Pelorhabdus rhamnosifermentans: one gene and its partner. The protein of the gene in region 2 binds, or shares a complex with, the protein of the main gene of each other region. Links are inferred from orthologs where the notes say so. Each region holds a gene or a part of one and is shown on either strand. Other genes may lie near its edges.

The links.
Region 1: the proteins of secY (region 2) and secA are in contact, whole or in part, in a crystal structure (PDB 3DIN), measured with the Thermotoga maritima proteins. The link is inferred for Pelorhabdus rhamnosifermentans from one-to-one orthologs. Residues at the interface, in WP_004081795.1 of Thermotoga maritima: Glu108, Gly109, Glu110, Glu111, Ala236, Glu237, Arg238, Arg239, Ile240, Thr241, Ile242, Gln243, Tyr244, Ala245, Arg246, Arg247, Val248, Thr249, Gly250, Arg251, Arg252, Val253, Tyr254, Gly256, Ala257, Ser258, Thr259, Tyr260, Leu261, Pro262; in WP_004082002.1 of Thermotoga maritima: Glu261, Ala262, Arg263, Lys300, Ala301, Arg302, Thr303, Ile304, Ile305, Leu323, Tyr324, Asp325, Pro326, Val329, Ser330, Tyr333, Ile336, Lys340, Phe345, Val349, Glu363, Phe364, Tyr374, Ser375, Gly376, Gly377, Glu393, Ile395, Thr482, Ser483.

Annotation. Positions count from the first base shown.
Region 1 is NZ_JAHGVE010000001.1:276,330-287,154, forward strand. What follows is about bases 3,702-6,847. They hold secA (preprotein translocase subunit SecA), read left to right. Parts: upstream 3,702-4,092; coding sequence 4,093-6,603; downstream 6,604-6,847. Other genes in these bases: fliB (flagellin lysine-N-methylase), read left to right, coding at 3,702-3,762. Also shown: Ga0466249_RS01380 (basic amino acid ABC transporter substrate-binding protein), read left to right, coding at 1-101; Ga0466249_RS01385 (amino acid ABC transporter permease), read left to right, coding at 229-894; Ga0466249_RS01390 (amino acid ABC transporter ATP-binding protein), read left to right, coding at 881-1,600; hpf (ribosome hibernation-promoting factor, HPF/YfiA family), read left to right, coding at 1,827-2,354; more of fliB, read left to right, coding at 2,524-3,701; Ga0466249_RS01420 (LmeA family phospholipid-binding protein), read left to right, coding at 7,732-8,424; Ga0466249_RS01425 (DUF5693 family protein), read left to right, coding at 8,468-10,510; polysaccharide pyruvyl transferase CsaB, read left to right, coding at 10,503-10,825. UniProt on the Escherichia coli protein: Required for protein export, interacts with the SecYEG preprotein conducting channel.
Region 2 is NZ_JAHGVE010000010.1:49,320-59,915, reverse strand. What follows is about bases 97-3,013. They hold secY (preprotein translocase subunit SecY), read right to left. Parts: upstream 2,225-3,013; coding sequence 968-2,224; downstream 97-967. Other genes in these bases: rpsE (30S ribosomal protein S5), read right to left, coding at 2,885-3,013; rpmD (50S ribosomal protein L30), read right to left, coding at 2,685-2,870; rplO (50S ribosomal protein L15), read right to left, coding at 2,225-2,665; Ga0466249_RS13395 (adenylate kinase), read right to left, coding at 300-953; Ga0466249_RS13400 (M24 family metallopeptidase), read right to left, coding at 97-303. In the rest of the region: more of Ga0466249_RS13400, read right to left, coding at 1-96; more of rpsE, read right to left, coding at 3,014-3,385; rplR (50S ribosomal protein L18), read right to left, coding at 3,403-3,771; rplF (50S ribosomal protein L6), read right to left, coding at 3,798-4,346; rpsH (30S ribosomal protein S8), read right to left, coding at 4,374-4,772; Ga0466249_RS13355 (type Z 30S ribosomal protein S14), read right to left, coding at 4,799-4,984; rplE (50S ribosomal protein L5), read right to left, coding at 5,005-5,544; rplX (50S ribosomal protein L24), read right to left, coding at 5,566-5,904; rplN (50S ribosomal protein L14), read right to left, coding at 5,929-6,297; rpsQ (30S ribosomal protein S17), read right to left, coding at 6,338-6,613; rpmC (50S ribosomal protein L29), read right to left, coding at 6,688-6,891; rplP (50S ribosomal protein L16), read right to left, coding at 6,891-7,337; rpsC (30S ribosomal protein S3), read right to left, coding at 7,337-8,008; rplV (50S ribosomal protein L22), read right to left, coding at 8,030-8,362; rpsS (30S ribosomal protein S19), read right to left, coding at 8,384-8,665; rplB (50S ribosomal protein L2), read right to left, coding at 8,691-9,518; and 3 more genes. UniProt on the Escherichia coli protein: The central subunit of the protein translocation channel SecYEG. Consists of two halves formed by TMs 1-5 and 6-10.

The DNA of each region.
Region 1 (10,825 bases), on a different replicon or contig from region 2:
ATACGGAACTGGCGAAAAAGATTGATGATGCCTTAAGTACGTTAAAGCAAAATGGCGAATATGATAAAATTTATCAAAAATGGTTCGGTGCGAAAAAATAATTTCTAAAGTGCCTCCGCAAGGAGGTGCTTTTTTTATATGCAAAAACTCCTTGCACTTTTATCCTAAATCTATGTATAATTATCAATGAAACAGCATGTAAGCCTGAGCTTGTAAGGAGATTTTGTTATGAATTTTGATTTTCAACTAATAGTAAATTCATTTCCCCTGCTTTTGGCTGGAGCAGGAATTACTGTTGAAATTACGACAATGAGTGTGACATTTGGCCTTTTAATTGGCATGTTTGTGGGGATTGGGCGTCTTGCAAAGACAAAGCTTGTTGCTTGGCCTGCCGCGATTTATGTGGATTTTATTCGTGGCACACCCCTGCTTGTGCAAATTTTTATTATTTATTTTGCTTTGCCCATGATTGTGGGGCAGCGCATTGATCCTTTTATTGCGGCGATTACAGCTTGCAGTATTAATAGTGGCGCTTATGTGGCGGAGATTTTTCGCGGCGGCATTCAGTCCATAGACAAGGGGCAGATGGAAGCGGGTCGTTCCCTTGGCATGACATGGGGGCAGACCATGCGATTTGTGATTTTGCCTCAGGCTTTTAAGCGGATTATTCCACCGCTTGGCAACGAATTTATTGCTATGCTCAAGGATTCATCCCTTGTTTCTGTCATTGGTTTTGAAGAACTGACGCGGCGGGGACAGCTGATTATTGCCCGGACCTACGGTTCGTTTGAAATTTGGCTGACTGTGGCTTTCATTTATTTGGTTATGACGCTAACGATTTCGCGGTTTGTTGCTTATTTGGAGCGGAGGTATAAAATCGATGATCCACATTGAGAATATTCATAAACAATTTGGCGATCTTCAGGTTCTGAAGGGGATTGATCTTCAGGTGGCTGAAAAAGAAGTGGTTGTCATTATTGGTCCGAGTGGTTCTGGAAAGAGTACGCTGCTCCGGTGTATGAACTATTTGGAAGAACCCACAGACGGACTGATTACGGTCGATGGCATTTCGCTGACAAGTGAGGCGAATATTAATAAGGTCAGGGAAGAAGTCGGTATGGTTTTTCAGCGCTTTAACTTGTTCCCCCATATGACGGTCCTTGATAATATTACACTGGCTCCTATGAAGGTTCGTAAATTAGCAAAGTCTGCTGCCCAAGGGGCGGCGCGGACTTTATTAACGAAGGTTGGCTTGTCTGATAAGGCGGAGGCTTATCCTGAACAGCTTTCAGGAGGACAGCAGCAGCGGGTAGCCATTGCTCGGGCACTAGCCATGCGGCCCAAGGTCATGCTGTTTGATGAACCGACTTCGGCTCTTGATCCGGAGATGATTAATGAAGTCCTGGATGTTATGAGGGATCTGGCTCGTGAGGGTATGACCATGGTCGTTGTGACTCACGAAATGGGTTTTGCCAAAGAAGTAGGGGACCGTGTTGTTTTTATGGATGGCGGAAAAATTGTGGAAGAGGGTCAGCCTGAACAGATTTTTGGTCATCCCCAGGAAGAAAGGACTCGCGCATTTTTGTCGAAAATTCTGTAGACCTTAGAAATGAAAACTGCACGGGATTCGTATGGCTAGTGCTCCACTGTTCTACTTGCTTCCCGCTTATAGCAAAACAATTCCTGTGCCTGGTTAGTGTTTGAAAAGACCGTGTTAGCGGTCTTTTCTTATTTTTTTATTAAAATGTTGTTAAGATTCATACAGGAATTATTAAAGGCGTGGTGAATTATACTAGTAGGAGACAGGAAAGAAGGGGATGTTATTCATGAAAATGAACGTACGCGGAAAAAACATCGAAATTACGCCAGCTTTACGAGATTATGTCGAAAAACGCGTAGGTAAAATCACAAAATATTTTGATGCTATTGGTGATATTTCTGCCGTCCTCAAAGTGGAAAAAGGTCATCATATTGTGGAGGTCACTGTACCGATTAATGGCATGCTATTACGGGGTGAAGAATCGACAAATGATATGTACACTTCCATTGATCTCGTTGTTGACAAAATTGAAAAACAAATAGAAAAATATAAAACGAAAATTTCTCGTAAGCTGAGATCCGGAACCTTTCGGGGTGATTTGGTACCGAATGTGAAAGAGACGGATCAAGAAGAATTTAAACTTGTACGGACGAAACGGTTTGCTGTGAAACCCATGGCAGCGGAAGAGGCCATTATGCAAATGAATCTTATTCATCATGATTTCTATGTTTTTATGAATTCCGAATCAGAAGAGGTCAATGTGATTTATCGTCGTAGGGACGGAAATTACGGTCTCATTGAACCGGAGTTTTAACTTAAAATTAAATATGTTATTAGGAAAAGCTGGGGAAAATTCCCGGCTTTTTACCTTTAGACAGGTATTTTTTGACTTTTCATAGACCTCCTGTTAAAATCATATTGCTAAGAATGTTAGAAAGGGCACAACTGTTAGCTGGGTGTTATTATAAGGGAGAGGTGACTTGATGCAAGGGAAGATGAGACCTATTTTACAACCTCATTACATGGAAAAATTTCACTGTATTAGTGAACAATGTGAAGATTGTTGTTGCATGGGGTGGCAAGTTCCAATTGATCATAAGACTTATCAAAAATATCGCAATTGTTCGGATAAAATTTTACAGCCCCAAATGCATCAGCAAATTACTCGTGTTCGCACTAATGCCAGTGAATTTAATTATGCTAAAGTAAGACTTAACGAAGAGAGTAGCTGTCCATTTTTGGATGAGGAACGATTGTGTTCCATTCAACGGAGACTGGGTGAAAAATATCTTTCCATTACATGTACCACCTATCCTCGAGTGACAAATCTTGTGGGTGGAAAAATGGAAAAGTCATTAACTGTATCTTGTCCAGAGGCGGCACGGTTAGTTTTATTAAATTCCGCATTGATGGAATTTGATCAAGCTGAAGAGGACAGCGCGATACGAAATCATGTGTTATATAAAGTAAATCCTGATGCTGTCTGTGTATCACCAAGCAAGTATTTCTGGGATATGCGGATATTTATTATTACATTATTGCAGGATCGTTCTTATTTTTTATGGCAAAGACTGATTATCTTGGGACTCTTTTGCCAGCATCTGACGGACTTGGTTAGTCAGGGAAAAAGTCATGATATTTTGCAAGCTATTACTCTTTATACTCATCGCGTACAGACAGGGGCTTATCGCGAGGAGTTGGAAAGGGCTCCCAAGAACATTATTGTTCAAATGGAATTATTTAATTTGTTGATTAAATGTCGGTTGGAAGGCGTGGTGAAAAGTCAGCGATTTGTAGAGTGTTTTAAGGACTTTTTTAATGGCATGGATTATGCGACCGGAGATAGTGAAGAACAGCTTGCTTTGCGTTATGAAAAAGCTTTTACACAATTTTATCAACCCTTTATGGGACAACATGAATATATTATGGAAAACTACCTTGTTAATTATGTCTTTAAGGAGTTGTTCCCTGTTCAGGGGCAAGGGCATATCTTTGATAATTATGTTTTGCTTGTTGTTCATTTTGCTATGATGAAAATACTGTTGACAGGTATGGCCGCTTTTTATAAGGAAAAATTTTCCGCCGATCATGTGATGAAAGCTTTTCAGTCGTACTCTAAAGAAGTTGAACATAATAAAAACTATTTGCTGGTAGTTATTCAATTTTTGGAAAGTAATCATTTTAATACGATGCCTTATATGAATGCTTTGATTAAGAATTGACCTGTAATTATGCAAATGAATCTGATTCATCATGATTTCTATGTTTTTATGAATTCCGAATCAGAAGAGGTCAATGTGATTTATCGTCGTAGAGACGGAAATTATGGTCTCATCGAACCCGAGTTTTGAACTTACAATTAAATATGTTATACTAGGGAAAGCCGGGAAAATCTCCCGGCTTTTACCTTTGAATCGGATGAACCACTTTTTGACTTTTCATAGACCGTCTGTTAAAATCATATAATAGGCAAAGGTATAGCCTGGCTGCTTGTTGAGCCGCTATTTTTTAGCTATAGAATTTTGGTATCCTGACTAGGGAGTTGATAGGTCTTGTTGAATTTTTTAAAGAAATTACTTGGTGATGATAATGAAAAAGAAATCAAGCGGATGCAGCGTTATGTAGATGAGATTAATGAACTTGAAGCGACGATGACAGGGATGAGTGATGTCAAACTTGTGGCGAAGACGAAGGAGTTTCAAGGGCGCTTGGCTGACGGTGAAACGCTTGAAGATATTTTGTCTGAAGCTTTTGCTGTTGTTCGGGAGGCTTCGCGGCGTGTTCTGGGTATGCGTCATTTTGATGTGCAGCTGTTAGGCGGTGTGACTCTTCATGAAGGCAATATTGCTGAGATGCGTACAGGTGAAGGTAAGACACTTGTGGCAACGCTTCCTGTGTATTTAAATGCCTTGACAGGCAAGGGCGTTCATGTCGTGACAGTGAATGACTACTTGGCTCGCCGTGACAGTGAATGGATGGGAAAACTTTATCGTTTTCTTGGTCTGTCTGTAGGTCTTATTGTGCATGGATTGGATTTTGCTGAACGCAAAATGGCTTATGCTGCCGATGTTACATATGGTACGAATAATGAGTTCGGTTTTGACTATCTTCGTGATAATATGGTTGTACAGCGTGATCAGATGGTGCAGCGACCGTTAAATTATGGCATTGTCGATGAAGTAGACAGTATTTTAATTGATGAGGCGCGGACACCGCTGATTATTTCCGGACCAGGGGAAAAATCAACGGAGCTTTATGCCAAGTTGTCTAAAGTTGCGCCGAAAATGGTGGCTGAGACAGATTATACGATTGATGAAAAAGCCCATACGGTGGCACCGAATGAAGCGGGTATTGCCAAGGCTGAAAAACTGCTAGGCGTTACTAATTTGTATGATGCGGAAAACATCGAATTGTCGCACCATTTTAATCAGGCTCTCAGGGCACAGTTTTTGATGAAACGCGATAAGGACTATGTTGTAAAAGACGGCGAAGTCGTGATTGTCGATGAGTTTACGGGTCGCCTTATGTTTGGTCGCCGTTATTCCGATGGACTTCATCAGGCCATAGAAGCTAAAGAAGGCGTGAAGATTGAACGGGAAAGCCAGACGCTGGCCTCCATTACTTTCCAGAATTATTTCCGTATGTACGAAAAACTGTCTGGTATGACAGGTACAGCGAAAACGGAAGAAGCAGAGTTTCGGAAAATTTATCAGCTTGATGTCATTATTATGCCAACGAACAAACCGATCATGCGGACGGACTTTCCTGATGTGATTTATAAAAATAAGAAGGCAAAATATAAAGCTGTTGTGGAAGATATTGTGGAGACGCACCGCAAAGGCCAGCCAATGCTTGTGGGGACGACATCTATTGTGCAGTCAGAGGCTTTAAGTGATTTGCTGAAAAAACGCGGCGTCCCTCATAATGTATTGAATGCCAAGTTCCATGAGATGGAGGCCCAGATTGTGGCGCAAGCCGGTCAGATGGGGGCTGTTACTATTGCGACGAATATGGCTGGTCGTGGGACAGATATTGTCCTTGGTGAGGGCGTAGCCGAAGTGGGCGGTCTTCATATTATCGGTACGGAACGACATGAAAGCCGTCGTATTGATAATCAGTTGCGTGGACGTGCCGGACGGCAGGGTGATCCTGGTTCATCGCGGTTCTATCTGTCCCTTGAAGATGATCTTATGCGTCTCTTTGGCTCCGATAATATTGCCGGGATTATGGAAAAGTTGGGTATGGAAGAAGACGAACCGATTGAGCACCCTTTAATTAGCCGGTCCATTGAACAGGCTCAGAAAAAGGTGGAAGGACGTAACTTTGATATTCGGAAACAAGTGCTGGAATATGACGATGTCATGAATCAGCAGCGCGAAGTCATTTACAGCCAACGCCGTCAGATCTTGATGGGCGAAAATATGCGTCCTCATATTTTCCCGATGATTGAGAAAATCATTGAACAGGGCATGGATCTCTATGCGAACGAGAAAGTTTATGAGGAAGAGTGGGATCTTGCCGGTCTAATTAATTACAGTGAGGAATATTTTGCTGTTGAGGGTCGGTTGAAAGCGGAAGAGCTGGCAAAACTCAGTCGCTTTGAACTTCAGGAAGATTTAGTGAAGGCCGCGACTGAGGCTTATGATGCCCGTGAAGCGCTGTTTGGCGAAGAAACGATGCGGGAACTTGAAAAGGTCATTATGCTCAAGGTTGTCGATGATAAATGGATGGAGCATTTGGATGCCATGGAAATGCTTCGTCAGGGGATTGGACTTCGGGCTTATGGTCAGAAGAATCCTTTGATTGAATATAAACTGGAAGCTTATGATATGTTCCAGCAAATGATTGAGCATATTCAAGATGAAATTGTAAAATATATTTACCGTGTCAATGTGATGACACAACAGCCTCAGGCTGCGGATCGGCTGCATGATGCAAGGACTTCCCATGGTGAAGAGGAAGAACATGTGAAATCGCCGATTGTGAATCATGATAAGGTGGGCCGCAATGATCTTTGTCCTTGCGGATCAGGCAAAAAATATAAGAATTGTTGTGGGAGATGAGTTTTGTTGTTAGAAGATTTACGGATTGAGATTGAAAGAGCAGGCAAGAAGTTACAGGAAATCAGGGTTTCCCTTTGACGTTGATAACAAGGAAATTGAAATACAACGGTTAGAACAAGAAATGATGGCACCCGGTTTTTGGGATGATCCGACAAGTGCGCAAAAGATGTCACAGCAAGTGACTCGCCTCAAAGATTCTGTTGTGGCCTATGACGATTTAACAAAGAAGTTGGCTGATACAAAGATTCTGTGGGAGCTTGGCATGGATGAAGCTGATGAAAGTGTCTATGATGATGTGGCAGGCACACTGTCGGCCATGCAGCAGGAAATTGATCATTTAGAACTGGCGCTCATGTTAAGCGGCGAATATGATGAGAATCATGCTATTTTAACGCTTCATGCCGGAGCAGGCGGTACAGAAGCGCAGGATTGGGCGCAGATGCTCTTAAGAATGTATGTGCGCTGGGCCGAAAAGAATGGTTATAAAGTGGAAACCATGGACTTTCTGGCTGGTGATGAAGCAGGTGTAAAAAGCGTCACTCTGTTAATTTCGGGGCCTCATGCCTACGGCTATTTGAAGGCGGAGAAGGGTGTTCATCGCTTGGTGAGAATTTCGCCTTTTGATGCGGCGGCGCGGCGTCACACGTCTTTTGTGGCGGCTGATGTTATGCCGGAAATTGATGATGCTGTGGAGATTGAGATTAATCCCGTTGATCTGCGTATTGATACCTACCGGGCCAGTGGTGCAGGGGGGCAGCATATTAATAAGACGGACTCTGCTGTGCGCATGACTCATTTGCCGACAGGGACTGTGGCGCAGTGTCAAAGCGAGCGCTCGCAGATTCAAAATCGTGAACAATGTATGAAATTGCTCAGAGCGAAGTTATTTGTTTTAGAGCAACAAAAACAGCAGGAACTGAAAAATGAAATTGGCGGCGAATATCGAGCCATTGAATGGGGAAGTCAGATTCGTTCGTATGTTTTCCATCCTTATAATCTTGTAAAAGATCACCGTACAGGTGCAGAAACAGGCAATGTGCAGTCTGTCATGGACGGCGAAATTAATTTGTTTATTGAAGCCTATTTGAAACAAGCGGGAGCCAAAAATGAGTAAGAGAGGGTGAGCAGATGAGACGAAAGGGAATCTTGTTGATTGGCATTCTGCTGGTTGTGTTCATCATTGCAGATGGATTTTTGCCAGGACTTGTGTCTCGTTATGCTGTGCAAAGTCTGAAGGAACTAACAAACAGTGATAATGTGACTGTCGAGGTCCATAAGACGCCGGCTGTGCTAATGCTTACAGGCCAGTTTGATCAAGTGACGGTGGATGCCGAACAGGCAAAAATTGATAAGATTACCCTCAGTAGTATGCAGGCAGTACTCAAGGATGTACAGCTTGATATGAACGCCCTTTTGACGCAAAAAAAGTTTGTTCTCAAGTCTGTGCGTGATCTCACTGTCACAGGGACGGTGCCACAGGCCGAGCTTGCCCGGTTTTTAGATGCCAATGTCAAGGGCAGTCACAATGCGGAAGTCCTGATTACGCCAGACAAGGTGACAGTGAGTACGAATTTGTCTCTTGGGGCGATAGCCAAGGTGGTTGTTACACTGGAAGGCAAGATTGTGTCAGACGGACAAAAACTTAAATTTGTGACAGACCGTTTTTTACTTAATCATGTTCTTGTTGGGAATATCGGCGGGACCATGCTGACGGAAATTCCCTTGCTTGATTTGAAGAAGCTGCCCTTTGGTACGACGATTCAGGATATTGTACTCGAAAATGGACAAATTGTTATTATAGCAGGAAATCATGCACAATAACGAGTAATCCATGAAGGGTCAAAGAATAAAGGTGGAGAAGATTGTGGCCTATCGATATAATAAAATATTTAAGGTGCTGGTCATTGTCGGACTTGTCGCAGCTTGTGGCATATGTGTACAAAGATTTCAGCTGGAACAAAATAATCGGACCGTGGAACTTGTCTTGGATTATGAAGACATTGTCGAGCTTTCTGAAGTGGAGGGCGTGTCCCTTGAATCACTCTTAGGTCAGTTTAAGGAAGCGGGGCTTACTTCACTTGCTGTCTATGATACGACGCTGGAAAAGTTAAACAAGAGTGGTAAGGTGACAGCTATACCTGGTGCAACGATTCTCCATCAGTATCGGGAAGGTACCTTAACAGATCCCTTCTGGCGGAATTTAGCTGTCAGCGGGAGAATCGCAGCGGCTGAGACCTATGTCATCGGTAACAATGATCAGGCTTTTGCTGAGGTTAAGAGTGATTTGGCGCGCCGCTTGAGTCCTGATCGGGTTGAACAGCTTGCGGATGGAGCTTTTCCGGTTTTAGCTGTGAAGGCTAATTACGAAAAAGTGGTTAAATGGAATTTGGGTTTGTCATCGGAGGAGATGCAAACTGTGGCAGCTCACGGGTATTATGTGGTGCCACGGCCAACGAATTATCTGAAGGTAAAGCCGGATGATGTTCAATCTGTATTTGACCGGATTCGTCCGATTGATCATGTATCATCTATTATGTTTTCTGGTGATGAAGTAACAGGCTATCCTGGCTTAATTTCGCAGGTAGCTCAGGAATTGAAAGCCAAAGATCTAACACTGGATATGATTGAGCATCCTTTGCAACTGCAATTTATGAAACAAGAAGGTTTACTTCCACTTGCCGTGTTGAATGACTACCGTTCAGCACGGGTCTATGTGATTCCTAAAGATGAGCAGCCCAAATTAAAATTGGATGAAGCGGTTCATCGCTGGTTGCTTACGGATGAAGAACGTAATATTCGCGTGAATTTATTGCGTAAATATGATATTCCCGCGCAAGGCATGACACTTCTTGAAACAAATTTAAAATATGTGCAAGGAATTCGTGATTTGCTTACGGAAAAGGGCTTTACTTTGGGTCGCGCTTCGGTGTTTCCTGTTTATTACCCGAGTCCTTGGCTGTTATCGCTGATTATTCTGGGGTGCTGGGCGGCTGTGTGTCTCTTAGTGTCAGCCATTCGGCCTGTTCCTGATAAATATCTCTATATGTTACTGATTGTGCCGACAGTCATTATGCTGGTTCCCATTTTAAAGGGCAGCGGCACTCTTGTTCGGCAGGCAGCGGCAACGCTCTCTGCTGTGACACTTCCTGTTCTTGCCATGACTTATCAATTGGACAGGTGGCGTGAAGACAAGGCCCAGGATTTTTCAATTGGTAAGATTTTGGGCAAGGGACTTTCGAATTTGGCCGTTGCTTTTGCGATTGCCATGGTGGGAGGCCTCTATGTAGCGGCTCTTCTGGGTGATGTGCGTTTTTTCCTTGAGATGGAAATTTATCGTGGCGTCAAGGTAACTTTTGTGCTTCCCCTTGTCTTGATTTTTATTGTTTATTTAACACGATTCAATTTGTTTCCTCAGATGAAGACCCAAAAAATTGGACCGCAACTTCGCCAATTACTCAATATGACAATTACCATGAAAAGTATGTTGGCACTGGCTGTTGTTGCTATCGTTGCTTTGGTTTATGTTGGACGATCAGGCCATACTGCGGGTGTTCCTGTGCCTAATTTCGAAGTGCAAGCACGAGCTTTTTTAGAAAATGTCTTGTACGCCAGACCCCGTGAAAAGGAATTTTTGATTGGTCATCCGGCATTTTTGTTGGCTGCTATGGCTTTTTATCAACGTTGGCCACGGTTTGTGCACTTTGCATTGACTATATGTGCTACGATTGGTTTGATGTCTCTTGTAGAGACATTTGCCCATATTCGGACGCCTGTCTTCATGTCTTTTGACAGAGGTATTAATGGCGTTGTGTTTGGCGCGGTGATTGGTGTGGTCGTTGTGCTTGGGGTACAGTTCATTCGTGTTCTGGTGAAACGGGCTGGAAGGAGAACTTTTTCTGATGAGTGAGATAGTCATATCGGGCTATTATGGCTTCGCCAATGCTGGCGATGAGGCCATGCTGGCTGCGATGATCGAGGCTTTCACTGATTTAGAGCCGAGTGTTTCGATTACAGTTATCTCAGGTAATCCGAAGGACACGCGTGAGCGTCATGGAGTCAAGGCTTTATATCGCCTCAATTATCCTAAAATATTTGCTGCTATTGCACGCTGCGATTTATTGATTAGTGGTGGCGGCAGTTTGCTGCAAGATGTTACAAGTGATCGCAGTATTTATTATTATTTGAGTATTGTTTTCATTGCTAAACATCTTGGCAAGCCTGT
Region 2 (10,596 bases):
AATCATGGAATCAGGAATACTAACTGTCAGTATTTGAGGCACTTCGTACATATTCCTGCCATAGCCATGACCTTCTGTATATTCTTGTATTGCATGGAAGTGACCACTAAGATGAATACTCCCATTATCTCCATTTTTTAACTTTTTTAGTCCTGGCATAGTCTGTACTACTTCTTTATTCACAGAGAAGCAAGACATTCCAGGAAAACTCAAAATATATTTTTCGGCAATTCTATCCAGTTCGAGGGGAGTCATATTAACCACAGCGGATTTCATTTCCCGCTCTGACTTAATAATCATCATGCACGCTCGACCTTTAAGCTTTTCACAACGCCTTCATATACTTTATCAATAGGCTGACGCCCGTCAATTTCCGTATATAGCCCTTGTTGCTCATAATAAGCAATAAGGGGCTGAGTCTGCGCATCATAAACAGATAAACGATTCACAACGGTTGCTTCACTATCATCGGCTCGCTGATAAAGCTGACCGCCGCAAGCGTCGCAATTTTCGCCTTTTGTGGATGGGTTAAATTCCACATGAAAAGCTCTTCCGCATGATTTACAGATTCTCCGGCCTGTTACGCGTGAGACAAGATCGCCATGAGGAACATTGATATTCACTACTCGCGTAAGGTTAATGCCGAGTGCTAGTAAGGTTTTACCTAAAGCTTCCGCCTGTTCAAGTGTACGGGGAAACCCATCAAGAATAAAGCCTTTCTTACAATCAGCTTTCGCCAAACGTTCTTTGACAATCCCAATTGTTACACTGTCCGGTACAAGCTTGCCAGCATCCATAAATTCTTTCGCCTGCTTGCCAAGGGGCGTGCCTTCTTTTACGGCCTGACGAAACATATCGCCAGTAGAAATATGGGGAATTTTAAATTCCTCTACAAGCTTGGCTGCTTGTGTGCCTTTGCCTGCTCCAGGCGGTCCCATTAACAAGATATACATATTAAACGTCCCCCCTACTTCATGAAGCCTTGATAGTGCCGCGCGAGTACGAGCGACTCAATTTGCTTCATCGTGTCAAGAGCAACACCGACAACGATGAGTAGGGCTGTGCCGCCAAAATATACTCCTTGAATATTGGTCGCTGCCGCAACAAAGTTTGGCAAAATAGCAATCAATGCGAGGAAAACTGCACCGGCAAGAGTAATTCGGGTCATCACGCGGTCTAAATAGTCAGCGGTTGGTTTCCCCGGACGAAGTCCTGGAATAAATCCACCGTATTTTTTCATATTATCTGCCATATCCGATATATTCATAGTAACCGCAGTATAGAAATACGTAAAAAAGAGAATAAGCAGCGCATACAAAGATGTTTGTAGCGGCGTACCCCACGCAAACCACCCTGCCAGAGTTTTTACCCAGGGAATGTCAATAAACTGGGCAATAGTTACTGGGAACATGAGCACGGATGACGCAAATATTATTGGAATTACACCCGCCTGATTTACTTTAAGCGGAATGTGAGTAGAGTGACCACCATACATCTTACGGCCAACAACCCGTTTCGCATACTGCACGGGGATCTTGCGCTGACCCTGCTGAATGGCAATAACAAAAACAATCATTGCAACTGCAATTATGAGAAAGAACAATACATTAAACCAACTAATACTGCCTGCAGTTAAATACTGATAAATAACATGTAATCCATCAGGAAGTCTGGAAACAATACCTGCAAAGATAATAAGTGAAATACCATTACCAATGCCTTTTTCGGTGATTTGCTCACCAAGCCACATCAAAAATGTCGTACCTGCTGTCAGTGTTAAGGCAATCAGGAAAATGGAACCTATGCTTGGATTGATAATGGCCTGTTTAAGACCAAATGCCATCCCAATGGCCTGAATAAACCCAAGAACGACTGTACCATAGCGGGTGATTTGGGTAATCTTTTTCCGCCCTTCCATGCCTTCCTTGCCCCATTGTTCAAATTTCGGCACAACGACAGTCAGTAACTGCATAATGATGGAAGCATTAATATAAGGAGTAATGCTCATCGCAAAAATAGAGAATTTACTTAAAGCACCACCAGAAAACAAATCCAACAAACCGAACAAGTTGCCTGAGGTAAAAAGTTGCTCAATAACGGAGGCATTCACACCCGGAACAGGAATATGTGCGCCCGCCCGAAATACTAAGAACATAGCCAAAGTAAATACAATTTTCTGTCTGAGCTCTGTGATCTTTAGGATATTGGATAAAGCTCCAAGCACCTAGATCACCTCTACTTTGCCGCCAGCGGCTTCGATCTTGGCAATTGCTGTCTTGGTAAAGCCATTGGCTTTTACAGTAAGAGCCTTAGAAAGTTCGCCGTTGCCGAGAATGCGCACCCCGTCATAGACGTTTTTTAGAACGCCAGTTTCTACTAAAACAACTGGATCAATGACTGTGTCCGCATCAAAACGGTCCAGGGTTGATACATTCACTTCAGCAAATTTTAAAGCATGAATATTTTTAAAGCCCCGTTTTGGGAGTCTTAAATACAAAGGTTTCTGACCACCTTCAAAGCCAGGACGAGTACCGCCGCCGCTCCGAGAGTTTTGGCCTTTATGACCTTTCCCGCTGGTTTTACCAAGACCGCTGCCGAGTCCACGCCCAACACGGGTACGACTTTTCTTTGATCCTGGTGCAGGAGATAATTCATGTAATTTCATCAGTAACACCTCCTTAAAACTAGTCTTGTGATTCTTCTACCGTTACAAGATGCTCCACTTTATGAATCATGCCTTTAATGGCCGGAGAATCTTCTTGAATAACGGACTGATGCATTTTTGTCAGTCCCAAAGCTTTAACAGTAGCTCTTTGGTCCACAGGTCTGCCGATAAGGCTTCGGGAAAGAGTAATTTTCAGCTTAGCCACTTTTTTATTCCTCCTTAACCCAAAAGTTCCTGAACGGTTTTTCCACGAAGTTCAGCTACTTTCTCAGCACGCTTTAATTGTTCCAAGCCGCTAAGAGTTGCACGAACCATATTATTAGCATTTGAAGAACCGAGCGATTTTGTCAAGATGTCACGAATACCGGCAAGTTCAAGAACGGCACGGACAGGACCTCCTGCAATAACTCCAGTACCTTCAGAAGCCGGTTTCATTAAAACTCTACCTGCACCAAATTCGCCAATAATTTCATGAGGAATGGTGGTTTTTACAATTGGAACTTCGATAAGATTCTTCTTGGCATCTTCAATTCCTTTACGAATGGCTTCAGGCACTTCGCCGGCTTTACCAAGACCCATACCAACATGACCGTTTTCGTCTCCAACAACAACTAATGCACTAAATGAAAAACGACGACCGCCTTTTACTACTTTGGCAACACGGTTAATAAAAACGACTTTTTCTTTTAAGTCAAGACTGGCGTATTCTATTCTGGCCACTTGTATCCCTCCTTTTCTTAGAACTGAAGCCCTGCTTCACGAGCACCTTCAGCAACAGCTGCAATCCGACCATGATAAATATAACCGCCACGGTCAAACACAACTTTCTCAATACCCTTTGCTAGTGCACGTTTCGCTACTTCTTTACCGATCAATTTAGCTGCTTCAATATTTCCGCCCTTTTCGATAGTCGCACGCAATTCTTTATCAAGTGTACTAGCCGAAACGAGAGTCATACTTGTTTCATCATTGATGATCTGAGCATAAATATTATTTAAACTGCGGAAAACATTTAGGCGCGGTCTTTCAGCCGTACCAACAACATCTTTACGCATTCTGTAATGACGCTTTAAACGGGCATCATTTTTCTTGTGTTTACGAAGCAAGGTAGTCACTCCTTTCTGTATCGCAATTACTTCTTACCTTTACCGCCGGCTTTACCAATCTTACGGCGGATATGTTCACCTTCGTACTTAATGCCTTTACCTTTATAAGGTTCAGGTTCACGGAAAGAACGAATATTAGCAGCAATAGCGCCAACCGTTTCCTTATTAATACCTGAAACAATAATCTTATTCGGAGCAGGAACATCAAGCGTAATACCTGCGGGGGGCTCAACGACAACAGGATGAGAAAAACCTAATGTAAGATTTAAATTTTTTCCTGCTTTTGCTGCTCTATAACCCACACCGGCAATTTCTAAAGTCTTTTTATATCCTTCAGTAACACCTATGACCATATTTGAAATCAAAGTCCGTGTCAAACCATGTAAGGATCTGTGTTGCTTATTTTCACTGGGACGCTCTACAACGATGGTGTTATCTTCCATTTTGATAATCATATCAGGATGGAGAGTACGGGTAAGTTCGCCTTTCGGCCCTTTAACCGTCACCACATTGTCTTCCATCTTCACGGTTACACCGCTGGGAATGGCAATAGGCATGCGACCAATTCTAGACATATTTGCACCTCCTAGTCAAAAAAATGATTACCAGACATAAGCGATAACTTCGCCGCCAAGTTTTTCTTTCCGGGCTTGTTTATCCGTCATAATCCCTTTGGATGTTGAAATAACGGCAATACCCAAACCACCTAATACACGAGGCAGATGGTCATTTTTTGCATATACACGCATACCGGGTTTGGAAATACGTTTAATACCGTTAATTACCTTTTCCCGGTTAGGACCATATTTTAAGCTGACACGCAAAATTCCTTGTTTACTATCAGTAATCATTTCAACTTCTTTAATAAAGCCTTCGGATTTCAAAATTTGCGCGATAGACTGTTTAATATTTGAAGCCGGAATTTCAACCTTTTCATGATAAACCGAGTTAGCATTGCGGATACGGGTTAATAAATCGGCAATAGGGTCGGTCATAACCATTTCACATTACCTCCTTTCGTAACTATTTACCAGCTAGCCTTGGTGACTCCAGGAATGGCACCTTTATAGCTTAATTCTCTGAAGCAGATACGGCACATTTCAAATTTGCGGATATAGCCGTGGGGCCGGCCACAAATTTTGCATCTATTGTATTTCCGAACACTGAATTTCGGCTCACGCTTCCATTTTTCAATCAATGCCTTTTTGGCCACGAGTGACCCTCCTTCTTTTGTTATGCGCTAAATGGCATACCCATCAGTTTCAAGAGCTCGCGAGCTTCCTCGTCGGTTTTGGCAGTTGTCACAATGATGATATCCATTCCGCGAATTTTATCGATTTTATCATACTCGATTTCCGGGAAAATCAGTTGTTCCTTGACGCCCAGCGTATAGTTGCCACGGCCATCAAAAGCACGAGGACTGATTCCGCGGAAGTCACGTACACGAGGAAGTGAAACATTAATCAGTTTATCTAAAAACTCATACATTCTACTTCCACGAAGCGTAACTTTCGTTCCAATCGGCATACCTTGACGAATCTTAAATGCAGCAATAGACTTTTTCGCCTTAGTAATGACGGGTTTCTGACCAGTAATTTGTGCAAGATCACCCACAGCATTATCTAATACTTTCGGATTAGCTACAGCTTCACCAACACCCATGTTAATAACAACTTTGTCAACAACCGGAATTTCCATTACGTTTTTATAACCAAATTTCTTTACTAATTCTTGCGTAACTTCATTTACATACTTATCTTTCAGGCGGGTCATGTGTCGTACCTCCTTTCCGCGTTATTTATCTTGATCAATAATTTCATTGCACTTCTTGCAAGTCCGGGCAAGTACGCCATTTGCAAGAGCCGTCTTTTTAATACGAGTAGGTTCTTTACATGATGGACAAACGAGCATTACTTTTGCGGAATGAAAAGCGGCTTCTTTTACTACGATACCGCCTTGAGGCATTTTCGCACTTGGTTTGGTGTGGCGTTTTACTTTATTGACGCCTTCCACAACAATTTTGCCTTTTTTCGGCAGTGCTTGAATGACTTTTCCTTCTTTACCTTTATCTTTACCAGACAATACTTTTACTGTATCGCCCTTTTTTACATGCATTTTAACGGTCTCGGACAAAGCAGGACACCTCCTATACTAGTACTAGATTACTTCTGGTGCCAGGGAGATGATTTTCATGAAATCTTTATCACGAAGCTCTCTGGCTACTGGTCCGAAGATACGCGTGCCTCTTGGGCTCTTATCATCTTTAATGAGCACAGCGGCATTTTCATCAAAACGGATATAAGAACCATCTGGACGACGCAGACCTTTTCTGGTACGAACGACAACAGCCTTCACGACCTCGCCTTTCTTTGCCGTTCCGCCTGGCGACGAGTCTTTTACAGCAGCGACGATAACATCACCAATGTTGGCATATTTACGATAAGAACCGCCTAAAACGCGGATACACATAATTTGTTTCGCGCCCGTGTTGTCAGCTACATTTAACATACTCTGTTGTTGGATCATCGTTATCCCTCCTTATCCACGATTTACCGATTATTTAAGATTATTTCGCTTTTTCCAGAATCTCAACGACTCTCCAACGTTTATCTTTAGATAATGGGCGGGTTTCCATGATTTTTACTGTATCGCCAATATGGCTCTCATTATTTTCATCATGGGCTTTAAACCGAGTTGTTTGTTTTACGGATTTTTTGTAAAGCGGATGCTGTACAAGACGCTCAACTGTTACAACAACAGTTTTTTCCATCTTATCGCTCACGACTTTACCAATTCTTACTTTACGGTCACTGCGTTTATCTAACACATTATTTTCATCCAACACGTGTTATAATCCCCTTTCCTTAAATATCTTTATCTGATGGCCAACGTTTTCGGGGCCTAACTAAGCTAGGATTACGCTTGCGATGCGTTTAATTCGCGTTCACGTTGGATTGTTTTTATGCGGGCGATCGTCTTTTTGATCTCACGAATACGAACTGGGTTTTCTAGTTGTCCAGTTGCATGTTGAAATCTAAGGTTAAAAAGCTCGTCTTTTAGCCCAGCTAATTTCTGTTCCAATTCAGTTGCGCTGAATTCGCGGATGTCTTTAACCTTCATTATTCGTCACCACCCACTTCTTGTTCCGGGGCCACTGTATCTTCACGTTTAACAAATTTTGTCTTGATCGGCAATTTATGTGCTGCAAGCCGCATTGCTTCACGTGCAATTTCTTCAGACACGCCAGCCATTTCAAACATGACGCGACCTGGTTTTACAACAGCTACCCAATATTCCGGCGATCCTTTGCCGCTACCCATACGAGTTTCAGCTGGTTTGGCCGTAACTGGTTTATCCGGAAATATTTTAATCCAAACTTTACCGCCACGATTGATATAACGAGTCATTGCAATACGGGCAGCTTCAATTTGACGATTTGTAATCCAAGACGGTTCAAGTGCAACAAGACCGAACTCGCCATGGCTTACTGTGTTACCACGCATAGCGCGGCCTTTCATCCGTCCGCGAAACTGCTTACGATGTTTTACTCTTTTCGGGATTAGCATTAATTTTCGCTCCCTTCTTGAGCAACAGGGGCTACTTTTTTCGCTTCAGGCAAAATCTCGCCTTTATAGATCCAGACCTTAACGCCAATACGACCATAGGTAGTATGAGCTTCGGCAGTTCCATAGTCGATATCAGCACGAAGTGTATGAAGTGGAATACTCCCTTCACGGGTACTTTCGCTGCGAGCAATTTCTGCTCCGCCCAAGCGACCACCACACATGATTTTAATGCCTTTGGCACCCATTCTCATTGTCCGGCCGATGGATTGTTTCATAGCCCGTCTGAAAGCAATACGTCTTTCCAACTGGGAAGCGATGTTTTCAGCAACTAAAGTAGCACTCAGTTCAGCATGCTTAATTTCAGCAATGTTGACATCAATCGATTTGCCTGTTAAAGCTTTTAAGTTTTTGCGGAGCTCTTCAATGCCGCTGCCGCCACGACCAATAACCATACCTGGTTTGGCTGTATGAATCGTTACTTTCGTCCGATTGGCTGCCCGCTCAGTTTCGATTTGGGAAACACCGGATGCATAAAGTTTCTGTTTAATAAATTTACGAATTTTTAAATCTTCATGGAGATTAGTAGCATAGTCTTTGTTGGCATACCATTTCGCATCCCACGTTTTGATGACACCAAGGCGAAGACCATGCGGATTAACTTTTTGACCCACTTTTATTCCCTCCCTCGCCTGTTATCTTTCTTTGACTACGATGCTCACGTGACTAGTGTGTTTCAAAATTTTAAACGCCTGTCCACGAGAACGCGGATGGATCCGCTTCAAAGTCGGGCCTTGATCAACATAGGCCTCTGAAATATAAAGATTATCAGCATTCATATCACAATTATGTTCTGCATTTGCAACTGCTGATTTGAGTACTTTTTCTAAAACTTCCGATCCAACTTTCGGCACATGCTTTAAAATTGCGAAGGCTTCGCCTACATTCTTACCGCGAATTAAATTCATTACGATGCGAATTTTGCGAGGAGCAATTCGGATGTGCTTTGCCAGTGCTTTGGCTTCCATAGTTTAACCCCCTCTCGCTCTTTACTTCAAGCCTGATGTTTTTTCGCTGCCGGCATGGCCCTTAAACGTACGGGTTGGTGCGAATTCACCAAGTTTATGACCTACCATATCTTCCGTTACGTAGACTGGCACATGTTTACGTCCATCATGAACGGCAATGGTATGCCCCACGAAAGCCGGGAGAATAGTTGAACTGCGTGACCACGTTTTAACAACTTTCTTTTCGTTGTTTTCATTCATGACGCTGATCTTTTTCATCAAGCTTTCTTGAACGAAAGGTCCTTTTTTTATCGATCTGGACACCGCTTTGGCCTCCCTTCTCTACTGTCTATTTCGTACGTCTCTTCACAATCAAGCGATCAGACGCCTTTTTAACACGTGTTCTAGCACCATAAGCATCTTTACCCCAAGGAGTAACTGGATGTTTACGACCAACAGGCGAACGTCCTTCACCACCACCATGTGGATGGTCACAAGGATTCATGGCTACACCGCGGTTAGCCGGACGAATGCCAAGCCAGCGTGAACGGCCAGCTTTACCACTTGTAATGTTCTCATGTTCCAAATGGCCAACTTGGCCAATGGTTGCACGGCAATTCACATGAACTTTGCGGATTTCACCAGAAGGTAAACGAAGCATGGCATAGTCGCCTTCTTTGGCCATAAGCTGTGCTACAGAGCCAGCACTACGAACAAGTTGTGCACCTTTACCAATTTTAAGTTCCACATTATGCACGGAAGTACCAACAGGAATATTTTTTAGTGGCAAGCAATTGCCTATTTTAATATCGGACTCTGGGCCACTTGTAATAATATCACCCATTTTTAAGCCGTTTGGTGCAATAATATAACGTTTTTCACCGTCTGCATAATTTAAAAGAGCAATACGGGAAGAACGGTTTGGATCATATTCTATCGTAGCCACTTTGGCTGGAATATTGTCTTTCGTACGTTTGAAGTCGATCAATCGGTACAATCTTTTGTGTCCACCGCCTTGATGACGAACAGTAAGACGTCCTTGATTGTTACGACCAGCATGTTGAGCAAGCCGTTCAAGTAATGACCGTTCTGGCTTATCTGTTGTAATCTCAGAAAAATCAGCAACTGTCATAAATCTTCTGGCTGGAGTATAAGGTCTAAAACTTTTAACTGACATAAGTGTCCCTCCTTTACATCAAATTGTTACTTACAGAACACCTTCGAAGAATGGAATGGTTTCGCCTGGTGCCAAAGTAATAATCGCTTTTTTATAATCAGCGCGTTTTCCTTGGGTTTTGCCCATGCGTTTCACTTTACCAAGTACACGAACCGTATTCACTTTAAGAACTCTTACTTTAAATATTTCTTCAACCGCCTGGCGGATTTCAACTTTGTTTGCTGTCAGTCTGACAACAAAAGTAAATTTGTTATCCTGCATCAAGCTCGTCGTTTTTTCCGTAATTAACGGGCGAACGATAATATCACGTGCGTTGGACATTATGCGAGCACCTCCTCAATCTTGGCGACTGCACTTTTCGTGACAAACACCTTATCATGATATAAGAGGTCAACTACGTTAAGGCCCATCGATGTAATCGTTTTAACTCCTGGAATGTTGCGTGAAGACTTTTCGACATTGTCATTCTGGTCAGCCGTAATAATCAGGGATTTTTTCTCTGATTTTAGGTTTTTCAGCATAGCAACTGCGTTTTGAGTCTTTGGTTCAGCAAATTCAATTTCTTCGAGAACAGTAAGTTCCCCATCTTGCAGTTTGGCTGTAAGAGCACCTTTAATTGCAAGACGACGTGCTTTTTTCGGCATCGAAAAAGCATAGCTTCTCGGATGGGGGCCAAAAACCGTACCGCCGCCAACCCAAATCGGTGAGCGCGTACTTCCTGAACGAGCCCGGCCAGTTCCCTTTTGCTTCCAAGGTTTTCTGCCGCCACCACGTACAAATCCTCTTGTTTTCGTTGAAGCATTGCCTTGACGTTGGTTTGCTTGCTGCATCATCACGGCTTGGTGAAGAACAGCGTCAAGAACTTCTACGTTAAATACATTATCATTTAATTCTAACTCACCGGTCTGTTCGCCGGCGATATTATATACTGCTACTTTCGGCATGTAGTTCATCCTCCTTTCTTACAACTGGCAGTTATTTTAACGGTTTCACTGTATTGCGAATGACAACGAAACTGCCTTTAGGACCTGGAATTGCACCTTTAATGAGAATCAAATTACGTGCATCATCAACGCGT